One region of the Actinocorallia libanotica genome, then DNA from elsewhere that is predicted to be linked to it. Evidence: riboswitches for the same ligand, from Rfam matches in the RefSeq annotation. Region 1 holds a riboswitch; the other holds the start of a gene.
The links. A riboswitch is a leader RNA that binds a small molecule or an ion and turns the genes downstream of it on or off. The one in region 1 is predicted to bind glycine.

Region 1 (9,904 bases):
CCCGGTCTCCTTGGTGATCTTCCTCAGGTCGGCGATGCACTCGTGCGCCACGAGGCCGTTGCGGCCGGTGTAGAGCACCGGGTAGTGCGGGGCGAGCCGGCGCGCCACGTAGTTGGCGGCCAGGACCGCCACCTGGGTGGCGCGCAGCAGCCCGTCGTGGCCCATGAGCGCGATGTAGGTCCACGGGATGGGCAGGATGCCCGCCGAGCCCCACGGGGCCGCCGAGATCGGGCCGACGCCGGTGTCGGGGCCGGCCTCGGGTCGCAGCGGGTGGTTGGGCAGGAACGGCGCCAGGTGCGCGCCGACCGCGACCGGGCCGACGCCCGGACCGCCGCCGCCGTGCGGGATGCAGAACGTCTTGTGCAGGTTGAGGTGGGAGACGTCGGCGCCGAACTCGCCGGGCCGGGCCAGGCCGACCAGCGCGTTGAGGTTGGCGCCGTCCACGTACACCTGGCCGCCCGCGGCGTGCACCGCGGCGCAGACCTCGGTGATCGACTCCTCGTACACGCCGTGCGTCGAGGGGTAGGTCACCATGATCACCGACAGGTCGGCGGCGTTCTTGTCGATCTTGGCGCGCAGGTCGGCCATGTCGATGTTCCCGGCGTCGTCGCACTTGACGACGACCACCCGCATCCCGGCCATGACGGCGCTGGCGGCGTTGGTGCCGTGCGCCGACGACGGGATGAGGCAGACGTCGCGGTGCTCCTCGCCGCGGGAGGCATGGTAGGCGCGCACCGCCAGCAGCCCCGCCAGCTCGCCCTGCGACCCGGCGTTCGGCTGCACCGACACCCTGGCGTAACCGGTGATCTCCGCCAGCCAGGCCTCCAGCTCGCCGATCAGCTCGACGTACCCGGCGGCCTGCTCGACCGGCGCGAACGGGTGGATGTTCGCGAACTCCGGCCAGGTGATCGGCTCCATCTCGGTGGTGGCGTTGAGCTTCATCGTGCACGAGCCCAGCGGGATCATCGACCGGTCCAGGGCGATGTCCTTGTCCTGGAGGCGGCGCAGGTAGCGCAGCATCGCCGTCTCGGACCGGTGGGCGTGGAAGACCGGGTGGGACAGGAAGGTGCTGGTGCGGCGCAGCTCCTCCGGCAGCTCCTCCACCGGCTCGGCCAGCGCGACCGCGCGGCGGAACCCGCGCTGCTCGATCGCCTCCAGCAGCGTCTGCAGGTGCTCCTCGGTGGTGGTCTCGTCGAACGCCACCGCGATCGTCCGGTCGTCCACGAGGCGGATGTTGAAACCGGCGCGCCGCGCGGCCTCCACCGCGGCGGGGGCGTGGCCGGGGACGCGGATGGTGAGGGTGTCGAAGTAGTGCTCGTGCACGACCTCGAAGCCCTCGACCTCCTGGGCCTCGATGGAGGCGGCGAACGTCGCGGCCATCCGGTGCGCGCGGCGCGCGATCTCCGTCAGCCCCTCGGGGCCGTGGTAGACGGCGTACATCGAGGCCATGACGGCCAGCAGCACCTGCGCCGTGCAGATGTTGGAGGTCGCCTTCTCCCGCCGGATGTGCTGTTCGCGGGTCTGCAGCGCCAGCCGGTACGCCTGGTTCCCGTCGGCGTCGACCGACACCCCCACCAGGCGGCCGGGGAGCTGGCGCTCCAGGCCCTCCCGGACGGCCATGTAGCCGGCGTGCGGGCCGCCGAAGCCGTAGGGCACGCCGAACCGCTGGGCCGAGCCCACCACGATGTCGGCCCCGATCTCGCCGGGCGGGGTCAGCAGGGTCAGCGCCAGCAGGTCGGCGGCCACGACGAACTGCGCGTCGCGGGCGTGCGCCGCCTCGGCCACCGGACGCAGGTCGCGGACCCTGCCGGACGCGCCGGGGTACTGGGCCAGCACGCCGAAGACGTCTCCCTCGGGGAGGCCCGCGTCCAGGTCGGCCACGACCACCGGGATGCCCAGCGGCAGCGCCCGCGCCCGCACGACCTCGACCGTCTGGGGCAGCGCGTCGGCGTCCACCACGAACACGCCGGGCTCCTTGCGGCGGGTGGCCCGCAGCGCCAGCGCCATCGCCTCGGCGGCCGCCGTGCCCTCGTCCAGCATGGAGGCGTTGGCCACGGGGATCCCGGTCAGGTCCGAGACCACCGTCTGGAAGTTCAGCAGCGCCTCGAGCCGGCCCTGGGAGATCTCCGGCTGGTAGGGCGTGTAGGCGGTGTACCAGCCCGGGTTCTCCAGCACGTTGCGCAGGATCACGCCCGGGGTGATCGTGCCGTGGTAGCCCAGGCCGATCAGCGAGGTGAGCACGGTGTTGCGGGAGGCCAGCTCGCGCAGCCGCGCCAGCGCGGCGGTCTCGCTCAGCGCGGGCGGCAGGTCCAGCGGGCGGCCGGTGCGGATCGCGGCGGGCACCGCGGCCTCGCTCAGTGCGTCGAGATCGGCGAAGCCGACGGCGGCGAGCATCCTGGCCTGGTCGTCGGCGGACGGCCCGATATGCCGGTCGGAGAAGTCGAACTGCGCGGTCATGGACGAGCCTCCTGGAACACGAAAGGGTTGAGGAGGGGTCGTGAGACCCCGTTCCACCGGGGGCGACCCCCGGACCCCCGCAGAGGAACGAACGATCCTCGCTTCGCTGCGGTCGTTCGTTCCTCCCCCTCTGTCATGGGGACCTGAGAGCTTCACCCGGTGGGCTTGCACCTTCGGTGGGGCCCTGTGGCCCGCTTTCCAGAGGCGCCTCGCCCACACGGTCCTTTTGCCTGAGAGGTTCCGGGGAGGTTGCTCCTTCGGCGCTCCACGCCGGCTTGCGCGGAGTCTCTCCCGCACGGGGTCGACAGCACGATCAGTCTATCCGGTGGGCCATCGGCCTCCCGCGGACGGGCCCGACAGGGAAAGATCGGGTTGTTCCGCCACGCACGGAACAACCGCCGGATGCTTGATCACACGGTGTCATGGTGGGGCTAATCTTTGGGGACGACCGGAACCGGGAGGACGGTGTAAGCGTGACGAGCACTCAGGGCGGCGCTGCCCTGGAGCCGATGCCGTCCTCGTCCGGGGCGGTGGTGGTGGAGGAGCCCTCCCTCCCGAACCGGATCCGCAACCCCGCCACCCTGGTACGGGCGCTGGCGTGCCTGGCCGGGCTGGGACTGCTCCTGCTGCTGACCTCCCTGGCCACCCAGACGACCACCGGCCTGGAGACCGACATCAGCCGCGGCACCGAGCAGGCGCCGCACTTCCTGCTGAGCCTGGCCGGGCTCACCTCCAGCTTCGGCGTGCTGGCCGTGCCGGTGGTGTTCGCCCTGGACCGCATCGCGCGCCGGGACGGCATGCGGGTGATGTTCGGGCTGTTCGCCGCGATCGCCGGCCTGGGCGTGGACTACGCGGTGGAGGCCTGGGTCGCCGCCAACGGGCCCAGCGAGCTCACCGGCGTGCTGGGGCCCGCGGGCTCCGACACCGTCTCGCTGCAGTCCGACCTCACCCCCGTGATCGCCTACATCACCGCGGTGCGCCTGGGGGGGCGGCCCCGCTGGCAGGCGGTCATGTGGGGCACCATCGCCCTGGCCGCCCTGGCCTCCCTGGTGGCGGGCCGCTCCACCGCCCTGGGCCTGGTCGCCACCTACCTCATCGGCCGCCTCGTGGGCTATCTGACGCTCTACGGCCTGGGCACCCCCAACCCGCGGCCCCCGGGCAGCGCGGTGGCCGGCGTGCTGCGCCGGTTCGGGATGCGGCCGACCCGCATCGTGCGCACCGACGACGGCACCCTGGACCACCGCAGCTACCTGGTGGAGCTGCCCGAGCGGCGGCTGGACGTCACCCTCCTGGACCGCGACCAGCAGGCGGCCGGCCTGTTCTACCGGATCTGGCGCGGGCTGCGGCTGCGGGCCAACCAGCCGCGCCGCGCCGTGCGCTCGCTGCGCCGCTCCCTGGAACAGGAGTCGCTGGCCTCCTACGCCGCGTCCACCGCGGGTGCCCGCACCCCGCGGCTGCTGGCCACCTCCGAGGTCGGCACCGAGGCCGCGCTGCTGGCCTACGAGCACCTGGCGGGAGTGCCGCTGGCCGACCTGCCCGACGAGGAGCTCACCGACGGGCTCGCCATGGACCTGTGGCGGCAGCTGGAGGTGCTGCACCACCACCGGATCGCCCACCGCAGCCTCGACGACACCGCGATCGTGATCTGTGAGGGCGAGCCCTGGCTGGTGGGGTTCGGGCGGGGCGAGACCGCCGCGGGCGACCTGCTGCTGCGCCTGGACCACGCCCAGCTGCTCACCACGCTGGCGCTGCGGGGCGGCGCGGCGCGCGCGGTGAAGGAGGCCGCCGCGGTCATCGGGCCCGGCGCGCTGGGCGCGGTCGTCCCGCTGCTGCAGAAGGTCGCCCTCTCCCGCGACACCCGCACCGCGCTGCGCCGCGACAAGCACCTGCTGAGCGCCCTGCGCGAGGAGATCCTCAAGTTCACCCCGGAGACCGAGGTCGCGCCGGTCCGGCTCGAGCGCTTCCGGCCGCGCACCATCATCAGCATCGTCGCCGGGACGGTGGGCGTCTACTTCCTGCTCTCCCAGCTGAGCAACGTGGACCTGGGCGAGCTGGTGACGCAGTCCGACTGGCGCTGGGCGGGGCTGGCGGCGGTGGCGGCCGCCCTGTCCTTCGTGGCGGCGGCGATGATGGTCATCGGGTTCGTGCCCGAGCACATCCCGCTGGGCCGCACCATCCTGGCCCAGCTCGCCGCCTCGTTCGTCAAGCTCGTCGCGCCCGCGGCGGTCACCGGCGTGGCCATCAACACCCGGTACCTGCAGCGGATGGGCGTGCGCCCCGGGCCCGCCGTGGCCAGCGTGGGCGCCTCCCAGCTGGTCGGCCTGGGCGTGCACATCCTGCTGCTGCTCGTCCTGGGCTTCCTCACCGGCTCGGGCGGGGTGGGCACCGACTTCACCCCGTCCCGCACCGTGGTGCTGGGGCTGCTGGCGGTCGCGACCGTGGCGGTGGTCGCGGCGGCGATCGGGCCCCTGCGGCGGCTGGTGGTCGGCCGGGTGCGGCAGCTGTTCGCCGGAGTGGTCCCCCGGCTGCTGGACGTGGTCCAGGACCCCCGCAAGGTCGCCACCGGCCTCGGCGGCACCCTGCTGCTGACGGTGTCGTTCGTCTTGTGCCTGGACTTCTCCATCCGGGCGTTCGGCGGCTCGCTGGGCTGGACGGCCGTCGCGGTGGTCTTCCTCACCGGCAACGCGCTGGGATCGGCCGCCCCCACCCCGGGCGGCCTCGGCGCGGTCGAGACGACGCTGACGCTGGGCCTGACGGTGGCGGGGCTGCCGGCGGGGACGGCGACCTCCGCGGTGCTGCTGTTCCGGCTGCTGACGTTCTGGCTGCCGGTGCTGCCGGGCTGGGCCGCCTTCACCTACCTCCAGCGGCGCGACGCCCTCTGAGGCCCTCCCGGAACGCTCAGAAGGTCCGTGCGGTCCGCGGAGAGGGCGGCTCTCCCCGGGCCGTTCAGCCGGTCTTGCGGGCGCGGCGGCGGGCGGACAGCTCGTCCCGGCCCGTCCTGGGCTCAAGGTAGGGGTCGGCGTTCTCCGCGGGGAGGTTCGCCAGACTGCCCTCGACCTCCTGCCAGACCCGGCCCAGGGCTATGCCGAAGACGCCCTGGCCGCCCTGGAGCAGGTCGACGACCTCGTCGGCGCTGGTGCACTCGTAGACGCTGACGCCGTCGCTCATCAGGGTGATGGTGGCCAGGTGCTCCACTCCCCTGTCGCGCAGGTGGGTGACCGCGGTGCGGATCTGCTGGAGCGAGACACCGGCGTCCAGCAGCCGCTTGACGACCTTCAGCACCAGGATGTCGCGGAACCCGTACAGGCGCTGGCTGCCCGAGCCGTGCGCCGGGCGGATGCTCGGCTCGACCAGCCCGGTGCGGGCCCAGTAGTCGAGCTGGCGGTAGGTGATCCCGGCCGCCGCGCACGCCGTGGGGCCGCGGTAGCCGGCGTTCGGGTTCGGCATGGCCACCGCGTTGTCGAAAAGCAGGCCTTGCTCGCCGGCCTGCCGAGAGGCGAGCCGGCGCTCACGGTCCACCTTGTCCTCGCCGCTGCTCACCGCCACGCGGACCTCCGGCTTCTGTCAGCTCCCAGGTCTCCGGCAAGGGGGTTTGCCGGAATTTCCCCACGAGTGCTCCACCAGCACGGTAGGTGCCGGTCAGGGCAGGGTCAACGTTCACCGTCGGCGCGTCGCAGAGCGGATGTATCCGGCTTCACATGCGCAAACGGCTCACTTGTCAGCTCCCCCTCCACCCCTACCCCCGCGCTGCGGGGGCGGAAACGGACGGGACCCGGTGGGATCGGCCGAACCCGCAGGTCAGGCGTCCCGTTCGAAGTCCTCGGGAGAGACCGTGTCGAGGAACTCGCGGAATTTCTCCACTTCGTCTTCCTGTTCGTCCGGGATCGCCACCCCGGCCTCGTCCAGGACCTCCTCGCTGACGAAAATACTCGAACCGGTGCGCAGCGCCAGCGCTATCGAGTCCGACGGCCGTGCGCTGACCTCGGCGCCGTTGGAGAACACCAGGTCGGCGAAGAAGATCCCCTCGCGCAGCGCGGTGATGTTCACCGTGTGCAGGGAGGCCCCCAGCGCCTCGATGACCTCCTTGAACAGGTCATGGGTGAGCGGCCGGGCCGGCAGCATGCCCTGCTGGGCATAGGCGATGGCGGTCGCCTCCACCGCGCCGATCCAGATGGGCAGGTAACGATCGCCCTCGAGTTCCTTCAGCAGGACGATCGGCTGGTTGGAGGGCATCTCGACCCTGACGCCGACGACCTCCATCTGCTTCACAGCGGCTCCTCGCCTCGCGACGGTCCTCAAGACCCAAACTACACCTTGAGGCGGCTAACCACCCAAGCTGTCCTTGAGACCCGCCGAGACCAGGGCGGTGTGCAGCGCCAGGGTGAGCCCGCTCAGCTCGCGGGCGGTCCTGCCCGCCGCCTCGTGCGCCCCCGGCGCGCGGCGCTTGAGCAAGGGCGCGATGGTCTGCTCGATCAGGGCCAGCTCCCGCTCGGCCGCCGCCTTGATCGCCCGCAGGTGCCGCGCCTCGAAACCGTATCCGGCCAGCCGGACCGCGGTCCTGGCCACGGTCAGGGCGTCGGAGTCGTAGTGCGCGCCGGCGCGGCGCACCAGCCCGTAGGCCTCCAGCTCCTCCAGCCGGTCCTCGGAGATCCCGGCGCCGTCCAGCAGCTGGCGCCGGGTCAGCGCCACCTCGGCGGCGGGCGGGGAGCCGGCGTCGGCGGCGACCAGGGTGCGCGGCGGCCGGCTGTCGAGCTGCTCCTTGATCACCCGCAGCGGCAGGTACCTGTCGCGCTGGGCGGCCAGGATGTAGCGCAGCCGCTCCACGTCCACGGAGGTGAACTTCCGGTAGCCCGAGGGGGTGCGCTCGGGCTCGATGAGGCCTTCGGCCTCCAGGAAGCGGATCTTGGAGTGGGTGATGTCGGGGAACTCGCCCTGCAGGGTGGCCAGGACGTCCCCGATGGTCATGTACGCCCGGGCGGCTTGCGCGCTCACCCGTGCTGGGGGTTGGTGAGGAACACGACGCGGAACTTGCCGATCTGCACCTCGTCGCCGCCGTTGAGCGCCGCGTGGTCGATCCGCTCCCGGTTGACGTAGGTGCCGTTCAGGCTGCCCACGTCCCGGACGGTGAAGCCCGTCCCGTGCCGGGCGAACTCGGCGTGCCGCCGCGAGACGGTGACGTCGTCGAGGAAGATGTCGCTCTCGGGGTGGCGCCCGGCCGAGGTGCGGTCCTTGTCGAGCAGGAACCGGCTGCCGGCGTTGGGGCCGCGCCGCACCACCAGCAGGGCGGTGCCCGGGGGCAGCGTCTCCACGCTCAGCTGGTCGGAGGCCTCCTCGGAGGACTCGGGGATCTCCAGCCCGTCGGTCAGTCCGCTGATCGAGATGGTCGAGGTTGACTCACCGGGGGTCTCCGGAACCGGCTGGGCGTTGCGGACCAGCGGAGTGCCGCAATTGGAGCAGAAGCGGGCGCCATCGGGATTGGCGTGACCGCACTGCGTGCAGTAGACGCTCGGCATCGATCGGCTCGGCCTCCTACCATCGGCGCGCCCCCGGGACACGCCTCCGCTCTACTTGACTCCGGTCTGGACAACGCTACCGGCCGTATGTCCGGCGGTCTATGCCGCCGCGCGGAACGGGCCCGCCGGAAAGGCTGTCAGGAAGACCGTACCGCGCTGACGGCACCACCCGTGCGCGGAAGATCGATTCATCATGACCGAATCGCCGGAACCGGGGGTGACATCGGGGCATTTCGGACACCCCGATGTCACCCTGAGGTGGGGACCGCCTCAGGCCCCCGCCGCCTCCACGACCGCCGCCCACTCCTCCAGGAGCGCCGCGGCGGCGTCGTGGTCGGGCCCCTCGGCCCACAGGTGGGTCACCGCGTCGGCCGGATCCGGCAGGACCAGCGCCCAGCGCCCGTCCTTCTCCACCACCCGCACCCCGTCGGTGGTGTCGACGGTGCGGTCGGCGGCCGCCTCCACCACGTGCCGCATGACGCTGCCCTTGGCCGCCCACGGGGTCGGCACCGACCGCTTGAGCAGATGGGCCTGCGGGATGCGCTCCTCGATCTGGGAGAGGGTCAGGCGGGTGCGCGCCACCAGCCCGATCAGCCGGACGAACGCCGCGACGCCGTCCACGGTGTGGCTGAACTCGGGGAAGATGAACCCGCCGCGCCCGTCCCCGGCGAAGACCACTTCAGGGTCGGCCGCCGCCCTGGTCAGCACGTCCTGGGACGTGGAGGTCCACATCACCCGCACCCCGTGCCCGCGGCAGACCTCCTCGGCGACCCGGGTGGTGGTGACCGGCAGCGCCACCGTGCCCCCGCGCAGCTCGGCGGCGACCAGGTCGAGCAGGACCAGCAGCGCGCGGTCGTCGGAGATGCGCTCGCCGTTCTCGTCGACCAGCGAGATCCGCTCCCCCACCGGGTCGAACCGCACGCCGAACGCGGCCCTGGAGGAGGAGACCAGCTCTCCCAGCAGTGCCAGGTCGCGGGAGCGCTCGGCCGGGGTCTCGGTGGGGTTGACCTCGTCGAGCCGGTTGTTGCGGGTGAGCACCTCCACCCCGACCCGGCCCAGCAGCCAGGGCAGCACGTTGGAGGTGACGCCGCCGGCGCAGTCCGCGACGATCTTGAGCTCGGCCTCCCGGATGCCGGACATGTCCATCCGGGCCAGCAGGTCGCGGCTGTAGGACTCCACGGTCCGCTGGGGGTAGCTCAGCTCGGCGATCTCCCCCGGGAAGGCCCTGCGGTACTCCTGGCGGCCGAAGACCCGCTCGAGCTTGCGCTGGGCCGCCTGGGAGAGGTCGGCGCCGGTGTCGTCGAGGAAGAGGATGTCCACGCCCTGCGGGTCGCCGGGCGTGGTGCGGATCACGATGCCGCCCGCGCAGTCCTCGCGGGCGGTCTCGAACCTGGCGAGCGGCAGCGCGCACGCCTCCAGGTCCTCGACGTTGATGGCGCTGGCGGTGAGGGCGGCGATGGCCGCGCGCTTGAGGGTGCGCGCGGCGCGGGAGGCGTCGCGGGCGGTGACGACCGTGGCGCCCTTCTTCAGCGTGGTGGCGTACGCGCTGGTCAGCCGGACCACCAGCTCCGGGGTGATCTCCACGTTGATCAGCCCGGAGACGCCGCGGGGGCCGAAGAGGTTGCGCTGGCCGCGCGACTCCCAGATCACCGAGGTGTTGACCACGGCCCCGGCCTCGATGGTCTTGAAGGGGTAGACCTTCACCCCGTTGGAGACGTAGGCCTCGGCCTCGATGACGCACTCGTCGCCGACGACCGCGTTCTCCTCGATCCTGGCGCCGGCCATGACGTCGGTGTTCTTGCCCACCACGCAGCCGCGGAGGTGCGTGGAGGGGCCGACGTAGACGTTGTCGTGGACCACGGCGCGGTGCAGGAAGGCGCCCTCCTTGACGACCACGTTGCTGCCCAGGACGGTGTACTCGCGCAGCTCCGCGC
Region 2 (9,904 bases), on a different contig from region 1:
CGCCGGAAGGGGGGAGGGGCGGATGCCGCGGCACGAAAAAGGGACAGCCGGTGGGCTGTCCCTTTTATGTAGGGCCGGTGGGATTTGAACCCACAACACGACGGACCTAAACCGCCGGCCTCTGCCGAATTGGGCTACGGCCCCGTGCGCGGCTACGACCTTACCAGCGGGCTACAGGCCCAGCTCCTTGCGGAGACGGGCCACATGCCCGGTCGCCCGCACGTTGTAGTAGGCCTTCTCGATCCTGCCCTCCTCGTCGATGAGGAAGGTGGAGCGGATGACGCCCACGGTGACCTTCCCGTAGAGCTTCTTCTCGCCGTAGGCGGCGTACGCCTGCAGCACCGCGCGCTCGGGGTCCGACAGCAGGGGGAAGGTCAGCTTGTCGCGCTCGCGGAACTTCACGAGCTTGGCGGGGGCGTCGGGGGAGACGCCGACCACCTTCACCCCGGCCGCCTCCAGCTCGGCCAGCGACTGCTCGAAGTCCACGGACTCCTTGGTGCACCCGGGGGTCATCGCCGCGGGGTAGAAGTAGAGGAGGACCTTCGCGCCGCGCAGCGACGACAGCGTGAAGGGCTCGCCGTCGGCGTCGGTGAGCGTGAAGTCGGGGGCCTCGTCGCCGGGCTCGAGACGGTCTGTCACCTGGCATCCTTTCGCGGCGGGTGGTGGAAGGGACAAACTTACCGGCACTCGCCTCCCTGGGGGCGGCGATGACCTGCAAGACTGATCGCCCACCGGTAACTACGACGAAGGACGCGGGATGGCCGACAGGGATCCGGACCGGATCGAGCAGGAGATCGAGGGCGAACTCGAGGCCCTCGCGCGCAACATCGACGCGATCGCCGACCGGGTCAGCCCGAGCAACGTCGTCCACCGCACCGGCGACCGGGTGCGCGAGGAGCTGCACCAGGTGGCCGCGACGGTCGGCGCGATCGTCTCGCCCGGCGACGCCGAGGGCTCGCCGCTCACCGAGGAGCAGCGCAAGCGCGCGCTCATCGTCGGCGGTGTCGTGCTGGCGGGCGTCGTCCTGCTGGTGCTGCGCGCCCGGCGGAGCGGCCGGGGCTGAGCCTCCGGGGCCTGTAGGCCTACAGGCCTACAGGAAGGTCTTCCCCTCGCCCCGGTAGGTGGGGACGGTGCTCTCGACGCCCTCGCCGAGGACCAGGTGCACGGCGTCGAAGCGCTCGCACAGCTCGCCGGCCTTGGTGTGCCGGAACCAGACGCGGTCGCCGACCCCCAGCCCGGCGGTGCCCGGCCCGACGAGCGGCGTCTGCACCTCCCCGGCGCCCTCGGTGCCGGTGTACCCCAGCCCGGCCGGCAGGTAGGGCTGGGGCAGGCGCAGCGCGTCGGCCGGGCCCGAGGCGAGGTAGCCGCCGCCCAGGCAGGTGACGGTGCCCGGGCCGGGCACCCGCACGACGGGCAGCGCGAACAGCGCGGCGGGCGTGGCCTTGAACATGCTGTAGTTGTCGAACAGGTGCGGCTGGAACAGGCCGGACCCGGCGGCGACCTCGGTGACCGCCCGCTCCGCCGAGGTCCACTCCAGGCTGCCGGTGCCGCCGCCGTTGACGAACTCCAGGTCGGCCACCTCGCGCACGGCCCGCACGACCTCGCCGCGCCGCCGGGCCAGCTCCACCCGGGAGCGGGCGCGCATCGCCTTGACGGCCAGGCCCATGGCGGGCCTGCCGGCGGGGGCGTCGCCCACGCCGGCGATCTGCGACTCGTAGCCCATCAGCCCGACCAGCCGCAGGTGCGGCCGCTTGACGACCTCCTCGGCGAAGGCGGCGGCCTGCTCGGGGGTGGCCAGGGGGGAGCGGCGCGCGCCGACCTTCACCCGGCCGCCCAGCACCGGGTAGGCGGCGTCCATGTCGAGGCAGACCCGCACGGGGTGCCCGTCGGCCGGGATGAGGTCCAGGTGCTCGGCGCAGTCGACCATGAGGGTGACGGTGCGGGCGGCGTGCTCGTCGCGGACGAGGCGGCGCAGCGCGGCGCGGTCGACGGTGGGGTAGGCCACGAGGATGTCGTCGCTGGTGCGGTGCCCGGCCAGCCAGAGGGCCTCGGGCAGGGTGAAGGCCATGATCCCGGCGAAGCCGTCCAGGGCCAGGACCTCCTCCAGCAGGGCGCGGACCCGGACGGACTTGCTGGCCACCCGGATCGGCTTGCCCCCGGCCCGGCGCACCAGGGCCGCGGCGTTGGCGCGGAAGGCCGCCAGGTCGACGATCGCGAACGGGGGGTCGAGCTCCGCGGTCGCGAAGTCATAACGCGCCTTGAGATCCATGTGTCCACTTTCCCATAAAAAGTGAAACATGAAAAGTATTCGCGTCTGTCTTTCCGGCTACACCGAGGAGAAGAACGCCCAGAGCCGCGCCGCCGTCCCCTCGGGCCAGACGTGGCCCCCGCCGTGCGGGCAGAAGCGCACCACGGCCCTGCCCTCGCCCGTCCGGCAGGCGCCCTCCCGGCGCAGGGCCCGGACCCCGGCCGCCTCGCGCCAGAAGGCGACCGCGCGGGAGACCGGGGCGAAGGGCCGGTCGTCGTTGAAGTCGCGCCGCCCGCCGCCCTCGTAGGGCACCGACCGGTCGGCCCTCCCGTGGACGATCATCGCCGAGACCGGGCGGCCGGGATCGCAGTCGATGACCAGGGAGGCCGAGACCACCCCGATCGCCCTGACCCTGCCCGGCCCCTCGCAGGCCATGCGGTAGGCCATGCCGCCCCCGTTGGAGAAGCCCGAGACGTACACCCGCTCCGGATCGGCGACCTTCGCCTCGACGAGCCGGTCGATCAGCTTCTCCAGGAAGCCGACGTCGTCGACGCGGGCGAGCTTGGCCGGGCCGCAGCAGGGGCCGGCGTTCCAGCTGAAGGCGAAGCCCTCGGGATAGGCGACCAGGAAGCCCTTCTCGTCCGCCACCTCGTCGAAGCCGCTGAGCTCCTGGAACTTCTCGGCGTTGGAGGCGCCCCCGTGGACGGCCAGCACCAGCGGCAGCGGCCCGGCCGAGGAGCGCAGCGCCGGGGGCACGCGCAGCCGGTACTCGCGGTGGCCGGGCGTGCCGACCTCCAGCTTGAGCCTGTGGGTGCCCGCCGCGGTGGGGACGCCGTCCCGCTCGGCCGGGCGGGGCGCCGTCCCGGTGGCGGAAGGCCCGGGGGCGCCGTCCTTCCCGGGCGCGGAGGCCTGGCACGCACCGAGCAGTACGAAAGCGAGCAAAAGGGCCAGAAGTCGACGCATGCCCTTGAATGTAGGCGTCCGCGTCCGACCCCAAACGCGGCGTTCCCACCAGGGCATAAACTGGCGAGTCATCGTGCCCCCGGCGTCCCCTGCAGAAGGTGGAGAGTTGAGTTACATCCTCACGCTGTCGTGCCCCGACCGTCCGGGCATCGTGGCGGCCGTCTCCGGCCTGCTGGCGTCCCGGCAGTGCAACATCCTGGAGAGCCAGCAGTACGGCGACCAGGACGCCGGGCGGTTCTTCCTGCGCGTGCAGTTCACCGCCCAGGAGGGCCTGGAGGAGCTCCAGGGGCTGTTCGCGCCGCTGGGGCGGGAGTTCTCGCTCGACTGGCACCTCAGCGACGCCGCCACCCGCATGAAGGTGCTGATCATGGTGTCCAAGGAGGGGCACTGCCTCAACGACCTGCTCTTCCGGATGCGCTCGGGCCTGCTGGACATCGACGTGGTCGCGGTCGTCTCCAACCACCCGGACCTGCGCCCGCTCACCCAGTCCTTCGGCATCGACTACCACCACCTGCCGATGACGATGGGCAAGGCCGCGCAGGAGGCCGAGATCCTCACCCTCGTCCAGCACTACGACGCCGACCTGGTGGTGCTCGCCCGCTACATGCAGATCCTCACCGACGACCTGTGCGCCAAGCTGCAGGGCAAGGTGATCAACATCCACCACTCGTTCCTGCCGTCCTTCAAGGGCGCCAAGCCCTACCACCAGGCGCACAAGCGCGGCGTGAAGCTGATCGGCGCCACCGCCCACTACGTCACCCCCGACCTGGACGAGGGCCCGATCATCGAGCAGGAGGTGGCCCGGGTCGACCACACCCACACCCCCGAGGACCTGCGCCGCGTCGGCCGCGACATGGAGTGCCTGGCCCTGGCCCGCGCCGTCCGCTGGCACGCCGAGCACCGCGTCCTGCTCAACGACGAGAAGACCGTCGTCTTCCGCTGATCCGGAAATGTCACGGGCGGCCGTTAGGGTCGCGCGTATGAGCGATCTGCCGACCTTCGCCTTCGCGTCCTCGTCCGCCTTCGAGGAGTGGCTGGAGGCCGAGCACGAGGTGTCCCCGGGACTGTGGCTCAAGTTCGCCAAGAAGGGCTCGGGAGTGGCGTCCATCACCTACCCCGAGGCCCGTGACGTGGCACTGTGCTTCGGCTGGATCGACGGTCAGAAGGCGCCCCTGGACGAGACGTACTGGCTGCTGCGCTTCACCCCCCGCACGCCCCGCAGCAAGTGGTCCCAGGTCAACCGCGAGCGCGTCGCCGAGCTGACCGCCGCGGGCCGGATGCGCCCGGCGGGGCTGGCCGAGGTGGAGCGGGCCCGCGCGGACGGGCGGTGGGAGCGCGCCTACGCCTCGCCGCGCAACGCCGTGGTCCCCGAGGACCTCCAGGACGCGCTGGACGCGGCCCCGGCCGCCGCAGAGTTCTTCGCCGGCCTCGACGGGCGCAACCGCTACGCCATCCTGTACCGGATCCAGGACGCCAAGCGCCCCCAGACCCGTGCCGCCCGGATCGAGAAGTTCGTCGCGATGCTGGGCAGGGGCGAGAAGCTCCACCTCTGAAACCGGCGACTCGGGGGGCGGGGAAGATCGCCGTACGTGGTGGCTCGGTTACTGTTCCCTTATGGGGGAGACGCTGGTCACGGAGCTGTTCGGGGATTCGGCGCGGCGGCGGGAGGCGCGCAGGCGCGCGGCCAGGGAGTTCCGCAAGGAGCGGGCGGGCGCCGAGGCGGCCGTCGCCCTCCTGATGGCGGCGTGCGGCGGGTTCGGCGCGGCGGAGGTGCTGGCCCGCCGGTACGGGCACCATCTCGTGCCGCCCGCGTGGGCGGAGCGGCTGGACGCCGAGCTGCGGACGCTGCTGTGGGGCGATCCGGCGGTGGAGCTGGCCGCCTACCTCCTGTGGATCGCGGGCATGGTCCTCCTGCTGCTGGCGGTGCTGCCCGGATACGACCGGATGGAGCTGCTCCGGGGCGACGACCCCGCGGTCTCGGCGGCGCTGAGCAGGGACGGGCTGCGCCGGTCGCTGGAGGACGCGGCGCTGGGGGCGCCAGGAGTGGTGCGGGCGCGGGTGAGCGTCGGCTGGCGGATCACGGTACGGGCCGGAGCGCGGCGCGGCACGCCGCCCGAGGCGATCGTCCCGCTGCGCCGGGCGGTGCTCGCCCGGCTGGAGGAGATCGGACCGCAGCGCGGCCGCGCGGTCGCCGTCCGGCTGGGTCGGCGGGGCTGATGGCGCGCAGGGGACTGACGCTGACGGGGCTGGCGCTGTGCGGGACGAGCGGGGTGCTGCTGGGACTCAACAGGTTCCTGGGCGACCGGCCGGTGCTGGGCGAGGGCACCTCCGGCTTCATCGCCCGCAACCCCTGGTTCTGGCCGGCGGTGGCGGGCCTGCTGACCGCGGTGGCGGTGCTGGGGACGTGCTGGCTGCTGCTCCAGGGCAGGGCGGCGGCGCTACGCCGCTTCACCCTGCTGGGCGGGCGCCGGAAGGCGCTGACGAACGAGGCGGTGGCCGGGCTCACCCGCGAGGTGCTGGGGCTGCCGGGGGTGCACGACGTGCGCGTGCGCTTCACCGGCACGCGCTCCCGGCCGCGGGTGATGCTGCAGATCCTCTGCCACGAGAGCGCCGACCTCGGGCTGCTGCTCGCCCGGATCAGCGAGGACTCGCTGGTGCGCTTCCGCGAGGCGATCGAGATGCCCGACCTGCACGCGGTCCTGCGGTTCCGGCTGGTCTACCACGAGACGCGTATCGCTTAAAGAGAGGTCTACCGGCATTTGTCGGTTCTGATAGCGCCGTACCGGGCGGCGCTTCGTACAGTCGTTGCTAAGTAAGTCACTCCTCGTCCATCCGCAGGGGGTATCGATCAGCAGTGACCACTGCATCATGTTCCGTCTCCGGGTCGGGGAAGGGGGACCGCGAGGGATTGAGCCAACAGAGCTAGACCTTCTGCTCGGGACCGGCGGCGCACCGAGGCGCCGCCGGTCTCCACGGTGCGCGGACTTATCTATGCAATCCTGGTCTAATGGCTTGGGAATTCTGGCAGACCGGATTGCTCGGGCTCTGCGCCGGACTGCTGATCGCGGTGGTGACCGCGCCCGTGGGCGTGTCGGGAGCGGTGTTCCTGCTGCCCGTCCAACTGAGCGTGCTGGGCGTGCCCAGCCCGGCCGTCACCCCCACCAACCTGCTGTTCAACGTGGTGGCGGGGCCCGGCGCGCTGATCCGGTACCGCCGGACGGGACGGTTGACCGGCCCCCTGGCCCGGCTGCTGGTGGCCGGGACCGCGCCCGGCGTGGTCGTCGGCGCGGTGATCCGGGTCTTCGCCCTGCCGGGTCCGACCGTTTTCCGGCTGCTGGTCGCCGCCTTCCTGCTCCCCCTGGGCACGTGGTTGTGCCTGCGGACGCTGCGCCCGTCCCCCCGGCCCCCGGCGCCTGAGCCGTCCCGTACCGCGGTGACCGCGCTGGCCCTGGGCGTCGGCGTCGTCGGCGGGATCTACGGGGTCGGCGGCGGCTCCCTGCTCGGCCCGATCCTGGTGGGCCGCGGCCTGCCCGTCGCGGTCGTGGCCCCCGCAGCCCTGGCCGCCACCTTCGTCACCTCGATCGTGGGCGCCGCCGCCTACGCCGTCCTGTCCCTGATCGCCCCCGGCGACATCGCGCCCCTGTGGACCCTGGGCCTCCTGTGCGGCCTGGGCGGCCTGGCGGGCGGCTACCTGGGCGCCCTCCTGCAGCCCCGGCTCCCCGAGAAGGCGCTCCGGCTGCTCCTGGGCGGCCTGGCCGTCGCCGTCTCCCTGCTCTACCTGGCGCAGGGCCTGGGCTGAGGGCGAAGGGCATCCTGGCGCCGACGGGGCGGACGGGGAGCCCTATAGTTGGGGTGACGCCGAATGATCCCGTGCGGGAGAGCGTCCGGGCCCGGCGGGTCCGGGCCGCCGAAGGAGCAATTCCTCCCCGGAACCTCTCAGGCACCCAGGACCGCGAGGGGTGGGCGGCCTCTGGAAAGAGAAGGCGCCGGAGCCTTCCGCCGAAGGTGAAAGCCCGTACGGGTGAAGCTCTCAGGCAGAGAAGACAGAGGGGGAGGGCCCACTCAGCAGGTGTACGGATGGGACGATGGGAAACGTTCTGCCGTGTGCCGGTCACAAGGAGCTCACCCAGGTGTCCCCTGCCTCTGAAAAACCCGCCGCCGTGAAGACGACGCCGCTGTACGAGCTGCACAAGGAGCTCGGCGGCAATCTCGTCGACTTCGCCGGGTACCTCATGCCCCTGCGCTACAAGTCGGAGACCGCCGAGCACCAGGCCGTGCGGACCTCCGCCGGGATCTTCGACGTCTCGCACATGGGTGAGATCTTCGTTACAGGCGCACAGGCCGGCGAGGCGCTGGACCACGCGCTGGCCGGGAACATCTCGGCGCTGGAACAGGGCCGGGCGCGCTACACGATGCTCGTCGACGAGCGGGGCGGGGTGCTGGACGACCTGATCGTCTACCGGCTCAGCCGGCACGGGTTCCTGGTGGTGGCCAACGCCGCCAACACCGGGGTGGTCGCGGCCGAGCTGACGGCGCGGGCCGCCGACTTCGAGGCCACGGTCGACGACCAGACCGAGAACTACGCGCTGCTGGCCGTCCAGGGGCCCGGGGCGCAGGAGATCCTGGCGCGGCTGACCGACGTCGACCTCGCCGGGCTGAAGTACTACTCCCTGGTCAGCGGCACGGTGGGCGGCGTCGTCGCCTTCATCGGCCGCACCGGCTACACCGGTGAGGACGGCTTCGAGCTGTTCGTCGACGCCGGGGACGCCGTGGAGCTCTGGCAGCGGATCACCGAGGCGGGCGGGGACGGGATCACCCCGTGCGGGCTGTCGGCCCGCGACACGCTGCGCCTGGAGGCGGGCATGCCGCTGTACGGGCATGAGCTGACCGCCGAGCTGACCCCGTACGATGCTGGTCTCGGCCGGATCGTGCGGCTGGAGAAGGACTTCGTCGGACGCGACGCCCTCGCGGCCGTCGCCGAGAACGGGCCGTCCCGCAAGCTCGTCGGGCTCGTCGCGCGCGGGCGGCGGGTGCCGCGGGCGGGGTACGCGGTCATCGGCGAGGACGGCGCGCCCTGCGGCGTGGTGACCAGCGGAGCACCCTCCCCGACCCTGGGCAAGCCCATCGCCATGGCCTACGTCGGAACCGGCGCCGTGCCGGTCGCCGTCGACATCCGCGGAAAGCACGAACCGGTCGACGTGGTCGACCTGCCCTTCTACAGGAGAACAGACAAGTGAGCGTTCCTGAGCAGCTCCGCTACACCGAGGAGCACGAATGGGTCTCGGGCCTGGACGGTGAGGACGGCGTCGTGACCGTCGGCATCACCGACTACGCCGCCGACGCCCTCGGCGACATCGTGTACGTCTCGCTGCCCGCGGAGGAGGACGAGGTGACCGCGGGCGAGCCGTGCGGCGAGGCCGAGTCCACCAAGTCGGTCTCCGACATCTACTCGCCGCTGTCCGGCAAGGTCGTGGCGGTCAACCAGGCGGTCGTCGACGACCCGGGGACCATCAACGCCGACCCGTACGGCGAGGGCTGGCTGTACCGGATCCGGATCGGCGACGACAACCCGGACCTGCTCGACGCCGAGGCCTACTCCAAGATCATCGAGGAAGCATGAGCACCCTTTTCCAGCACCTGTCCGAGGTGGACCCCGAGGTCCACGAGGCGGTCCGCGCCGAGCTGGGGCGCCAGCAGCACACCCTGGAGATGATCGCCTCGGAGAACTTCGCCCCGGTGGCGGTCCTGGAGGCCCAGGGCTCGGTGCTGACCAACAAGTACGCCGAGGGCTACCCCGGCCGGCGCTACTACGGCGGCTGCGAGTACGTCGACGTCACCGAGCAGCTGGCGATCGACCGGGCCAAGGCGCTCTTCGGCGCCGAGCACGCCAACGTCCAGCCGCACTCGGGCGCGCAGGCCAACACCGCGGTGTACTTCGCGCTCCTGGACCACGGCGACACCGTGCTCGGCCTCGACCTGGCGCACGGCGGGCACCTGACCCACGGCATGCGGCTCAACTACTCCGGCAAGTTCCTGAACGTGGTGCCCTACCACGTGCGGGAGTCCGACGGCCGGGTCGACATGGACGAGGTCGCGGCGCTGGCGGCCGAGCACCGGCCCAAGATGATCGTCGCCGGCTGGTCGGCCTACCCGCGGCAGCTGGACTTCGCGCGGTTCCGCGAGATCGCCGACTCGGTGGGCGCGCTGCTGTTCGTCGACATGGCGCACTTCGCCGGGCTGGTCGCCGCCGGGCTGCACCCGTCGCCGGTGCCGTACGCCGACGTCGTCACGACCACCACGCACAAGACGCTGGGCGGGCCGCGCGGCGGCCTGATCCTGGCCCGCGAGGAGCTCGGCAAGAAGATCAACTCCGCGGTCTTCCCCGGCATGCAGGGCGGCCCGCTGGAGCACGTGATCGCGGCCAAGGCCGTGGCGCTCAAGGTCGCGGCGACCGAGGAGTTCAAGGACCGCCAGCGGCGCACCCTGGAGGGCGCGCAGGCCATCGCGGCCCGCCTGCTCCAGGACGACGCCGCCAAGGCCGGCGTGAAGGTGCTGACCGGCGGCACCGAGGTCCACCTGGTCCTGGTCGACCTGGTGGACTCCGAGCTGACCGGCCGGGACGCCGAGGACCGCCTGCACGAGATCGGCATCACGGTCAACCGCAACGCCGTCCCCAACGACCCGCGCCCGCCG

Region 2: linked by a shared signal. The riboswitch ahead of gcvT (glycine cleavage system aminomethyltransferase GcvT) and the one ahead of gcvP (aminomethyl-transferring glycine dehydrogenase) in region 1 are both predicted to bind glycine.

What each region holds. Positions count from the first base shown of each region.
Region 1 covers NZ_BAAAHH010000028.1:30,138-40,041, forward strand. The annotation lists gene gcvP (aminomethyl-transferring glycine dehydrogenase) at 1-2,457, opposite strand, end outside; glycine riboswitch at 2,578-2,665, opposite strand; glycine riboswitch at 2,666-2,761, opposite strand; gene ABD140_RS28345 (flippase-like domain-containing protein) at 2,931-5,339, shown strand; gene ABD140_RS28350 (MerR family transcriptional regulator) at 5,404-6,003, opposite strand; gene ABD140_RS28355 (bifunctional nuclease family protein) at 6,256-6,726, opposite strand; gene ftsR (transcriptional regulator FtsR) at 6,781-7,449, opposite strand; gene ABD140_RS28365 (FHA domain-containing protein) at 7,446-7,970, opposite strand; gene ABD140_RS28370 (sugar phosphate nucleotidyltransferase) at 8,241-9,904, opposite strand, start outside.
Region 2 covers NZ_BAAAHH010000036.1:65,661-75,564, forward strand. The annotation lists tRNA gene ABD140_RS32120 (tRNA-Leu) at 70-144, opposite strand; gene bcp (thioredoxin-dependent thiol peroxidase) at 172-639, opposite strand; gene ABD140_RS32130 (DUF3618 domain-containing protein) at 758-1,063, shown strand; gene ABD140_RS32135 (amino acid deaminase/aldolase) at 1,091-2,269, opposite strand; gene ABD140_RS32140 (CE1 family esterase) at 2,327-3,211, opposite strand; gene purU (formyltetrahydrofolate deformylase) at 3,318-4,154, shown strand; gene ABD140_RS32150 (YdeI/OmpD-associated family protein) at 4,192-4,764, shown strand; gene ABD140_RS32155 (DUF6286 domain-containing protein) at 4,826-5,428, shown strand; gene ABD140_RS32160 (Asp23/Gls24 family envelope stress response protein) at 5,428-5,952, shown strand; gene ABD140_RS32165 (TSUP family transporter) at 6,219-7,010, shown strand; glycine riboswitch at 7,075-7,174, shown strand; glycine riboswitch at 7,179-7,261, shown strand; gene gcvT (glycine cleavage system aminomethyltransferase GcvT) at 7,342-8,448, shown strand; gene gcvH (glycine cleavage system protein GcvH) at 8,445-8,831, shown strand; gene ABD140_RS32180 (serine hydroxymethyltransferase) at 8,828-9,904, shown strand, end outside.